Regions from separate parts of the Lysinibacillus capsici genome, predicted to be linked through region 1. Evidence: riboswitches for the same ligand, from Rfam matches in the RefSeq annotation. Region 1 holds a riboswitch; each other region holds the start of a gene.
The links. A riboswitch is a leader RNA that binds a small molecule or an ion and turns the genes downstream of it on or off. The one in region 1 is predicted to bind thiamine pyrophosphate.
Positions count from the first base shown of each region.

Region 2: linked by a shared signal. The riboswitch ahead of thiW (energy coupling factor transporter S component ThiW) and the one ahead of thiT (energy-coupled thiamine transporter ThiT) in region 1 are both predicted to bind thiamine pyrophosphate.
Region 3: linked by a shared signal. The riboswitch ahead of thiC (phosphomethylpyrimidine synthase ThiC) and the one ahead of thiT (energy-coupled thiamine transporter ThiT) in region 1 are both predicted to bind thiamine pyrophosphate.

Region 1 covers NZ_CP084108.1:4,030,139-4,033,424, forward strand. Annotated here, with positions in the region: gene LCP48_RS20015 (hypothetical protein) at 1-559, shown strand, start outside; gene map (type I methionyl aminopeptidase) at 589-1,344, opposite strand; gene thiT (energy-coupled thiamine transporter ThiT) at 1,507-2,067, opposite strand; TPP riboswitch at 2,202-2,309, opposite strand; gene LCP48_RS20030 (magnetosome magnetite crystal formation protein family) at 2,435-2,758, shown strand; gene LCP48_RS23390 (hypothetical protein) at 2,814-2,936, shown strand; gene LCP48_RS20035 (AAA family ATPase) at 2,977-3,286, opposite strand, start outside.
Region 2 covers NZ_CP084108.1:939,749-943,034, forward strand. Annotated here, with positions in the region: gene LCP48_RS04390 (VWA domain-containing protein) at 1-1,271, shown strand, start outside; gene thiW (energy coupling factor transporter S component ThiW) at 1,458-1,958, opposite strand; TPP riboswitch at 2,053-2,160, opposite strand; gene LCP48_RS04400 (MFS transporter) at 2,227-3,286, opposite strand, start outside.
Region 3 covers NZ_CP084108.1:316,493-319,778, reverse strand. Annotated here, with positions in the region: gene thiC (phosphomethylpyrimidine synthase ThiC) at 1-1,136, opposite strand, end outside; TPP riboswitch at 1,277-1,391, opposite strand; gene LCP48_RS01555 (AEC family transporter) at 1,452-2,381, opposite strand; gene LCP48_RS01550 (methyl-accepting chemotaxis protein) at 2,493-3,286, opposite strand, start outside.

The DNA.
Region 1 (3,286 bases):
GATTATCATTTATTTTTTACTCGGTTATTGGTTAGTTATGAACATAAAAAAGACAACTTTGAAACAGTCTGCGCTTTTTAGTTGCATAAATATATTACAAGCATTAATGATATATGTCTGGCACCATGAGTTATTTATTGTTTCTCTTGGCATTACATTACTCTTAGTCTTGTATTTGTTTATGTTGTATAATACGTACCCTCTTCAGAACAAATCCTTGTTTGGTCGTATTCCTTTCTCTATTTATTTAGCATGGATGACATTTATTTTTATCACAAATACAAGCTTTACGTTAACGGCTTATGGTTGGAACGGCTTTGGTCTTAGTACGCCTCTTTGGGCAGTGATTTTACTTACTTTAGGAGGAGCCATTGCGCTACATATCCGTTTCCATCACTTTGATGTTATGTATCCAAGTGTTTTTATTTGGGCTTATATTGGAATCGCCATACATAATGGTTTTGATGAGCTACTTGTCACTACAGCCGCTTTATTTTTATGCGGTGTTCTCTTTGTTGGCATTTTATTTATTAAAAAAAATCCTGCCTACCAAAAATAATTTGGTTAGCAGGATTTTTTCATTGCATCCTATTCTTCGTCTAATGACGTTAAGATAATTGGTTTATCTTTTGTTACAATGACTGAATGTTCGATTTGAGCTACAAGTGATTTATCAGGCGTCACGAATGTCCAACCATCACCTGCTTCTACGATATGCTCTGCATTTGCTGAGATAAATGGCTCAACCGCAAGGACCATACCTTCTTTCATAATAGTAGAATCCCATGCATCGTAATAATTTAAAATATGGTTTGGTTCATCATGTAAAGATTGACCTAAGCCATGACCTGTTAAATTCATAATAACAGTTAACCCATTAGCATTTGCCTCGCGTTCAACAGCTTTACCAATTTGATTTAATTTAGATCCAGCCTTTACTTTTGTCATTGCTCGATCAAAGGCACTTTTAGCAACACGGCAAAGCTTTTCTTTGTCCTCATAGCCATCACCCACAACAAATGAAATACCTGTGTCAGCAAAATAGCCATTTAAAGAGCCAGAAACATCAATATTTACGATATCTCCTTCTTGAATAACACGCTTTCCTGGAATACCATGTGCTACTTCTTCATTGACACTAATACATGTATACCCTGGAAAATCATATTCTCCCTTTGGTCCTGAAATAGCGCCAGCCTCTGCAAACATGCGACCAGCAATTTCATCAAGCTCAAGTGTTGTAACTCCTGGCTTTGTTGCAGCTTTCATCGCTTCACGAATTTCAGCACAAATGCGTCCTATTTTTTTAAAAGCTTCAATCTCTTCTTGCGTTTTTACAATCATGTATAACGTCCCTTTCATCTATTATCTATTCTTTAATATAACATAACTTTTTATGGGTATAACGATAAACGCTTTAAATATTGTATGCTTTCCTACTTTGCAAAGTGCTAAAAGAGCTATTCACGATAAAAAAGTCCCTCCACTCACGTGAAGGGACTAGCATTAAGCTTTTCTTTGCATTAATTGTGGAGCGGCTGTGAATAAAAGAACACCAACGATCGCCGTTAAAATGGTTGCTGGTAGCATATATGTACCATTGTAGATGATGGAATAGATCCATGCATTTTGGTCACCCGCATATTCGGCAAAAAATACCGCACCAGCAATTGTATGTGCTGTGTATCGTAAGAAGCCTGCGAAAACGGTACCTATGATTATATAAAGTGCCATTTTTGTTTTGTTCATATGTTTAGCAGCGTCTAACACTGGTCCACGTACAACCGCCGCTAATCCTACAACAGTAAAAGCAACGCCATAATCCAGGAATCCTTGTAGCCAATGCACAATCGTAGCACCAAACATGGTTTGCATTACACCTACGAGTAATCCAGTTGTTAGCCCAGCTACTAAGCCCCAGCGAAATGCTATTAACATAATTGGTACCATAACAAGACTAACTGAGCCGCCTTGTGCCCATACTTTAAAGGAAACCTGATCCAGTACGAGACCAATCGCTGCAAAAATCGCAATCTCCACTAGCATTAATAGTCTTTTTTTGTCCATACATATTCTCTCCTTTGTTCCGATGTAGGATACAAGAGCAGGAATAGAAAAGCGCTGATATGTCTCTTTCTGACACCTTTTTTCCTTTAAGGACGAAAAAACGATGTCAGGACAGAGCCTCACATCGTACAAGTGTCGGTTTCTATCCACATCCCTACGCAAGCATTAACTTACAGGTTCGAAGAGTCAAGGCATTACGTGCCCAGTCTCAGCTGACATCATCAGCTCCCCTTGTGGTCGTTACATCTGAATTTATTTGAACAATCTCATTGTACGCAAAGGATTGAAGGATTACAACCTTCCATACATCATTTTTTTGAAACTTTGCTGTTTTTCATGCGTAAATATTTAAAAAGGAGGTACAACTATGGAGAATCAAAAAATTTTAGCTGCCTTTAGTTATCTTAGTATTTTCTTCGCCCCTTTTATCGTTCCATTAATTGTATATTTCGTGACAAAAGACAGTGATGTAAAAAGCCATTCGATTCGTGCACTTGTCTCTCATTTAATACCTTTTGTTTTTGGCATTCTATTCTTTATTGTCTTTGTTTTTTCTACATTTAGTTTAGATCCAACCTCCAATAACAAGACGGTGATGATTATTTGGTTTGCTTCATTCGCCATCTATGCCCTCGTCTCACTCGGTATTGTGATTTGGAATATAATTCAGGCTGTTCGTGTTATCCGTTAATGTTTTATTTTTAAGAGAAACAGGTAGTAGTAATTGTAAAAGGAGCTGTTTTGGGATGAAAGTATCAAACGTTGTAAAAACTGCCGTTAAGTTAGCACCTATTGTTATTCCTATCGTAAAAAAAGTAATGGCTGCAAAAAAGGGCACAACGCCTACAACCACAACCCGAAAAAAATAAAACGAAGGCGTATTCCTTTTAGAGGAAATACGCCTTCGTTTTATTTCACTTCAAAATGGGTTTGACTATGGCCATTTAATGTTTTTTCCACATGTAAAACTGCTGGCATCGCGGATTTCAATTCAGGCACATGCGAAATAACGCCAATCATACGACCAGAATCCTGCAAATCAATTAATGTATCGATTGCTTTATTTAGTGATTCCTCATCGAGCGAGCCAAAGCCCTCATCAATAAACATCGTTTCAATATGAATATTACCTTGGTAGCTTTGAATCACATCTGCCATCCCCAATGCAAGGCTCAACGAAGCATTAAATTTTTCGCCACCTGATAAAGTTTTGACATCT
Region 2 (3,286 bases), 1.6 Mb from region 1:
ATACATTAGGATTCATCGCCTTTGATGATCGTCCTTGGGAGATTATAGAGACAGGGCCACTTAGCAGTAAAGAAGAGGCTGTGGATACTATTTTATCCGTAACACCTGGTGGGGGAACAGAAATCTATAGTTCATTAGCTAAAGCCTACGAGAACCTTGCTGATTTAAAGCTCCAACGTAAGCATATTATTCTCTTAACAGATGGGCAATCACAGGCAGGGAACTATGAGGATTTAATTACTGAAGGAAAAGAAGATGGTATAACCTTATCGACAGTAGCGATTGGACAAGATGCCGATGCGAACTTATTAGAAGCACTTAGTGACATGGGCAGTGGACGTTTCTATGATGTCATAGATGAGCAAACCATTCCTTCTATTTTATCTCGTGAAACTGCTATGATTTCCCGTACCTATATTGAGGACAATCCATTTTACCCTGCAATTTATAATGCAGCAGGATGGAACACACTGTTTGCTAATGGTGTCCCACAAATGAATGCATACATTGGGACAACGGCAAAACAGGGGGCTACTGTCGTAGCAGAAAGCGAAAAGGAAGATCCTGTGTTAGCGCAGTGGCAATATGGTCTTGGTAAAACATTTGCCTTTACATCTGATTCAACGGGTAAATGGACAGGAGATTGGGCAAGATGGCAAAATTGGGGAGTATTTTGGCAAACACTTATTTCTCAAATGCTACCAAGCTACAATGATGTAGCCTATGATGTAAGATTGGAAGCAGATGGTTCCTTTATGATTACAGACCCTACAAATGAAGCTGCATTTTTAGATATTGTTGCAGTAAATGAAGCAGGGGAGGAGCTAGAAACACAACTTGAAACCATTTCCGCATCCCAAGTTCGAGCTGTAGTACAAGCTGAACCTGGATTAATTTTCTTCCGTGTAGCAGATGAAAAGCAGGCCATTTATCAGGCAGGGCTAAGTGTTCCTTATAGTGCTGAATACGAGCTACTCCCTGTAAATAACCAACTGATAGAAGAGTTAACGCAACGAACAGGAGGCACTGTTTTAAAGGAACCACAAGATGTCTTCCGTGACTTTACGACAAAAGGAGCAGATCGGCAAAATATTGCCACATGGCTACTCTTAGCGAGTATGCTTCTTTTCTTTATTGATATTACCATAAGACGTTTTGGTTGGAATTTCCTAACGAATGCGAAGAAAAAAGAGCCGCTGGTTGAGGAAAAAACTATACCAGAAGACACGAATGTAGCACAGTTGTTAAAAGGCATGAAAAAACGATCTTAAAATAGAGGAAGCAGTGCAAACTCGAATAGTTTTGCACTGCTTTTTATATTCCTTGAAATAGAGAGCTATCCCCTTTGTAAAGAGGGTAAGAATTATCTAAAAAGTAGGCTCTTTGCTCATAAAGAGAAGAAAAGCGCTCCAAATTGGACTACCCCAGCTCAATGAATGCTCATAATTCAATCCCTCTCAATAAAGAGAAGAATTAAACCTCTTTACTAACTCTGTTTTACGCAAGCTACTCGCAACCATTACACCTAAAATGGCGCCGATTGTACTAGATGTTAAAAAGGCTGGTAGGAAGAAGAATGCTGCTACAGATGTTCCCATGAATAATTTTGCGTAAGGGACGGCAATAAGTGAAGCCAAAATGCCAGTTCCGATAACTTCTCCGATACTAGCTAACCACATTTTATTACTATATTTATAGGCAAAGGCAGCACAGAACGCGCCGATGATACTACCCGGGATGGCTAGTAGAGAGCCTGTTCCAGTAAGAATACGAATGATAGCAGTGACAAAGGCAACTATAACTGTTGGTACGGGTCCAAGTATAATAGCTCCTATCACATTAATCGCATGCTGAACGGGGTAAGCACGTGCGATGCCTGTTGGGATGGATACGAAAGTAGAGCCTGCAACAGCAATGGCTACTAATAAAGCCATGACTGTTAATTTACGAATTGACATAAAGTTCACTCCTTTTAGTAAAGTTGGTGAGGAAAAATAAAAAGGCCACCCCCTTTAAACAATAGGAAGCGGCCTTGCGTGTATATAGTGACAACAGCAAGTAGCGCCACTTCCCTCCGCTAGTGTGAACTAGATCAGGTTCAAAGGGTCCGTATATTACCATATACGTCTCAGCCTTTTAAAGACTCCCCTAGTGGTTAAGATTATTCAATTTAGTGAATCAACAATAATGTAACATACTGCTAAAAATAGTCAATGATTTTTCAGACTATTTTGTATCGGGTTGCATTAAATGAGGTGCTTTTTTCACTGTCCAGATGAGTGCAAGGAAGAAACAAGCTAATAATATGATAGAACCAAAAATATAGGGGCTATTCATATTCCAGTCAAATAATAAACCTGCCAAAGCGGGTCCAATCATATTCCCAAGGCTCATATAGGCATTATTCAAGCCCGCAGCGAATCCCTGCTCTTTTTCTGCAAGTTTTGAGATAAGTGTATTAACAGCTGGACGAATTAATGTCGTTGCTGTAGAGAAAATTGTTGCTACAACTAATATAAGGGCAAAGCCAGAAACAAATAATATTAAGAAAATAGCAACGGATGCAATAAACAAATTAACTAGTACTACTTTCATTTCACCATAACGATTGAACAGTGGTGTAATAATAAACATTTGTACTACTACTCCAAAAGCACCACCAACAACTAATATAATCGCTATATCTACAGGTGTGTAATTAAACTTTTCTGTCACAAATAATGACAATGTCGTTTGGAAATTTGCAATTCCAAACGAGAACACCAGCATAATTATGAGCATAACAAAATAAGGCATATGTATGGAACGAGCCATTTGCTTCGCCAGATTGTCTTGCTTTTGTTTCTGTTGCGCAGTGTTTGGTTTGGTAGAAGGTAATAAAAAGTAAGATAAAATAGATGCTACAATGGCTGCAGCTCCAGCTGTGAAAAATGGGAAATGTAAGCTTACCTTTGCTAAAAAGCCACCAATACCAGGTCCAATCATAAAGCCAAGAGACATAGCGGCACCCAACATCCCCATACCTTTCCCGCGTTCTTCATAGGTTGTGACGTCAGCGACAAAAGCCATAATAGGAGGAGCAACAAATGCAGAACCTAGACCACCTAAAAATCGTGCTAAAAAGAGCATCCATACATCTGTAGCAAGGCCAAATCCGATTTGTGCAAGACCTGTTACGATAAGACCGAAAATGATTAAATTTTTTCGACCGTACTGATCTGAAAGATTCCCAGCAATAGGAGAAAATACGAATTGAGCTAAGGCGAACGTTGCGATTAGCATACCT
Region 3 (3,286 bases), 980 kb from region 1:
AGCTCGCCTAGTGTTTCAAGCTCTGCAAATTGTGCCTCATCATTGGCATCTGCAATTGAGCCGGGGCGTAAACCATCACCTAAGGAAAAAGCAACATCATAAGCTTTCATAATTTCACAGATTTCCTCAAAGTGTGTATACAGGAAATTCTCTTGATGATGATATAAACACCACTGTGCCATGATAGAGCCCCCTCGAGATACAATACCTGTCACACGATTTGCTGTTAGTGGTACATAGCGTAAAAGGACACCTGCATGAATGGTGAAGTAATCCACACCCTGCTCAGCTTGTTCAATGAGAGTATCACGATAAACCTCCCACGTTAAATCCTCTGCTACACCATTTACCTTTTCTAAAGCCTGATAAATTGGCACTGTTCCCACTGGCACTGCAGCATTTCGAATAATCCATTCTCTAGTTGTATGAATATGTTTACCAGTCGATAGATCCATAATATTATCTGCGCCCCATCGAGTTGCCCAGGTCATTTTCTCAACTTCTTCTGCAATGGAAGAAGATACAGCAGAATTCCCGATATTCGCATTGATCTTTACATGAAAATTACGCCCAATAATCATTGGCTCTGCCTCAGGGTGATTAATATTAGAAGGCATTATAGCTCGTCCAGCTGCAATTTCTGAACGTACAAATTCAGGATTCATATTTTCACGAATCGCTACAAACTCCATTTCAGGCGTTATAATCCCCTTTCGTGCATAGTGAAGCTGTGTCACATTTTTACCTTTTTTAGCACGCAAAGGCTTTCTCGCCAACTCAGGGAAGACATTTTCTTGAATACGCGGGTCATCAACATGACGAAAGCCATTATCCTCCGGTTTAATGGAGCGTCCCTCATATGCTTCTACATCCCCTCGCTCTTGAATCCATGCATTTCGTAAGGCAGGTAAACCTTTCGTAATATCTACTTGGTAGGCTGGATCTGTATAGGGCCCACTCGTATCATATACTCGAATAGGAGCATTTTCTTCATTTCCAAAACTGCCTGTTGTCGGACTTAATGCAATTTCTCGCATAGGTACTAGAATATCTGGGCGTGATCCTTCCACATATACTTTTTTACTTCCTTCAAAGCTAGACATAATGGTAATATTCTTTTCACTAATTGCTGACATGAGCTACTTCTCTCCCTTAAATTTATTTTAATCTAAGGACCGATTCTAGCTCACCCCAACAATCCAAAAAATAAAGGCCGAATCCAAAATAATTATTTGGATCCGGCCACGAATGTAAAGGTCTATTGATTGCATACTCTGCAATAGCTTCTTAACTTTCCCACGCTGGTATGAGCCAGATCAGGTCCAAAGGGTCAAGAAACTTTGTAGCGTTCCCCTCTCAGCCTGACTCATCAGACTCCCCTAGTTAATACTATTTAGTTTGATGCTAGTGTAGCAGATAATACTAAGAGATGGAAGTTATTTTTTATCTTACTAGGTAAATAATACTTCCGCAAAATAGATCACAATGGTTACCGTTATACAGCTTACAATGGTTGAAAATAAAACAGCTTGCGCGGCTGTTGCTGATTCTACATCATATTCCAATGCTAGAATAGAACTATTACGGGATGTTGGAAAGGCACTAGCTATAAACAGTGATTGTGCGACGACTCCATCTAATCCCAATATATAAATAATGGCTAATGCAACAGATGGTCCAATAATTAATCGCGTAAAACAGCTGATAAAGACAGTTTTATTAAACATTGATTTCATCTCTAGTTGTGATAATTGCGCACCTAAAGTAATTAAGGCCACAGCAATAAATCCATCTGCTACATGTTCTACTGGAATTTTGATAAACTGTGGAATACCGATATCAAAATAATTCATAGCGACACCAATAATCAGCGCATGAATAATAGGCATTCTAAAGAAATCCTTGATGATTGTCATACCTGACTTTGTAGAAGAAATTAAATTGTATAAACCATATGTGTACGTAGTCATATTTTGAAAGATTACGAGCATGACCTGAATGGCTACTCCAATAGGTTGCGTGGCAAATATCATTTGAGCCACCGGAATACCGTAATTGCCCGAGTTAATAAGCACCACACTATTTTTAAAGACAGCTGCCTCTGTTCTAGCTAAACCTAGCCCTTTTGCCATAAAATGACTGAGTAACATTTGACTACCAATAAAGAGTACAATAAATAATCCGACCTCTCCCAGTACCGATAACTCCACATGTGTTTCATATAAATTTACAAAAACAGCTGCCGGCATAAAGCAATATGTAATAAGCTGAGACAATGCTTTTAAATTAAAGCGAAATTTCTTTTGTAGGATAGCGCCTATTACAAGTAACACTAAAATAGGTACAACAATTTGAAAGAAAATCATTCCGAGATACATCATATCAATGTCCCCCTCTCAGTGTGAATAGTAGTGTTGAATTCCTTCTAGGTCAATTTCGCTGACTTTCACAATAAAAGAAGACTGCCTCTATATTGAAGGCAGCCTTTGCTTTTAAACAAGCTTAAATCGATTTACAACTTCTTGTAGCTCGTTTGAAATATCGTTCATATTTTGAATAGACTCTGCTACTTTTTGTAATTCTGCTTGTTGATCCATTGCAGAAGCACTTACTTGTTCCGCAGAGGCTGCTGTTTGCTCTGAAATAGCCGAAATACTTTGGATCGCCATGATTGCCTGATTTTTATGCTCTAACATGCTAGATAGTTTATTCATTAATTCACTAATAGAATTTGCAATTGAACCTGACAAGTCACTGCTATCTTTAAATGCTAGTTGCGTGCTTTGTACTGACTCATTTTGAGATTGCATTAAATCTGCATTAGATGCAATCACAGCAACTGTCTGCTGAGAATTTTCAAGAATGCTTTCTACTGTACTCTTAATAATTTCTGTTTCATTTTTAGATTGTTCTGCTAGCTTTCTAACTTCCTCTGCAACTACAGCAAATCCTTTACCATGCTCACCAGCACGTGCAGCCTCAATACTTGCATTTAAAGCTAGCAGATTAGTCTGCTCGGTAATGCTTTGGATCGAAGCAATAATCTGATTAATATTGGCAATATTAGAAGCTAATGATTCCATTTGCTGCTGGATACGCCCATTCATTTCATTTGTCTCCATATTACGCTCTCTTAAACTTTCAACCTCAAGCAATCCTTTTTCTGTTGTTACACCTGTTTTATGAGATAGCTCATCCATTTCATTAGAAAGAGCCGTAATCGCATCAATCTGATCTGATAAATCCATCATTCGATAATTTGTTTCTTCTGTATCCTCTGATTGCT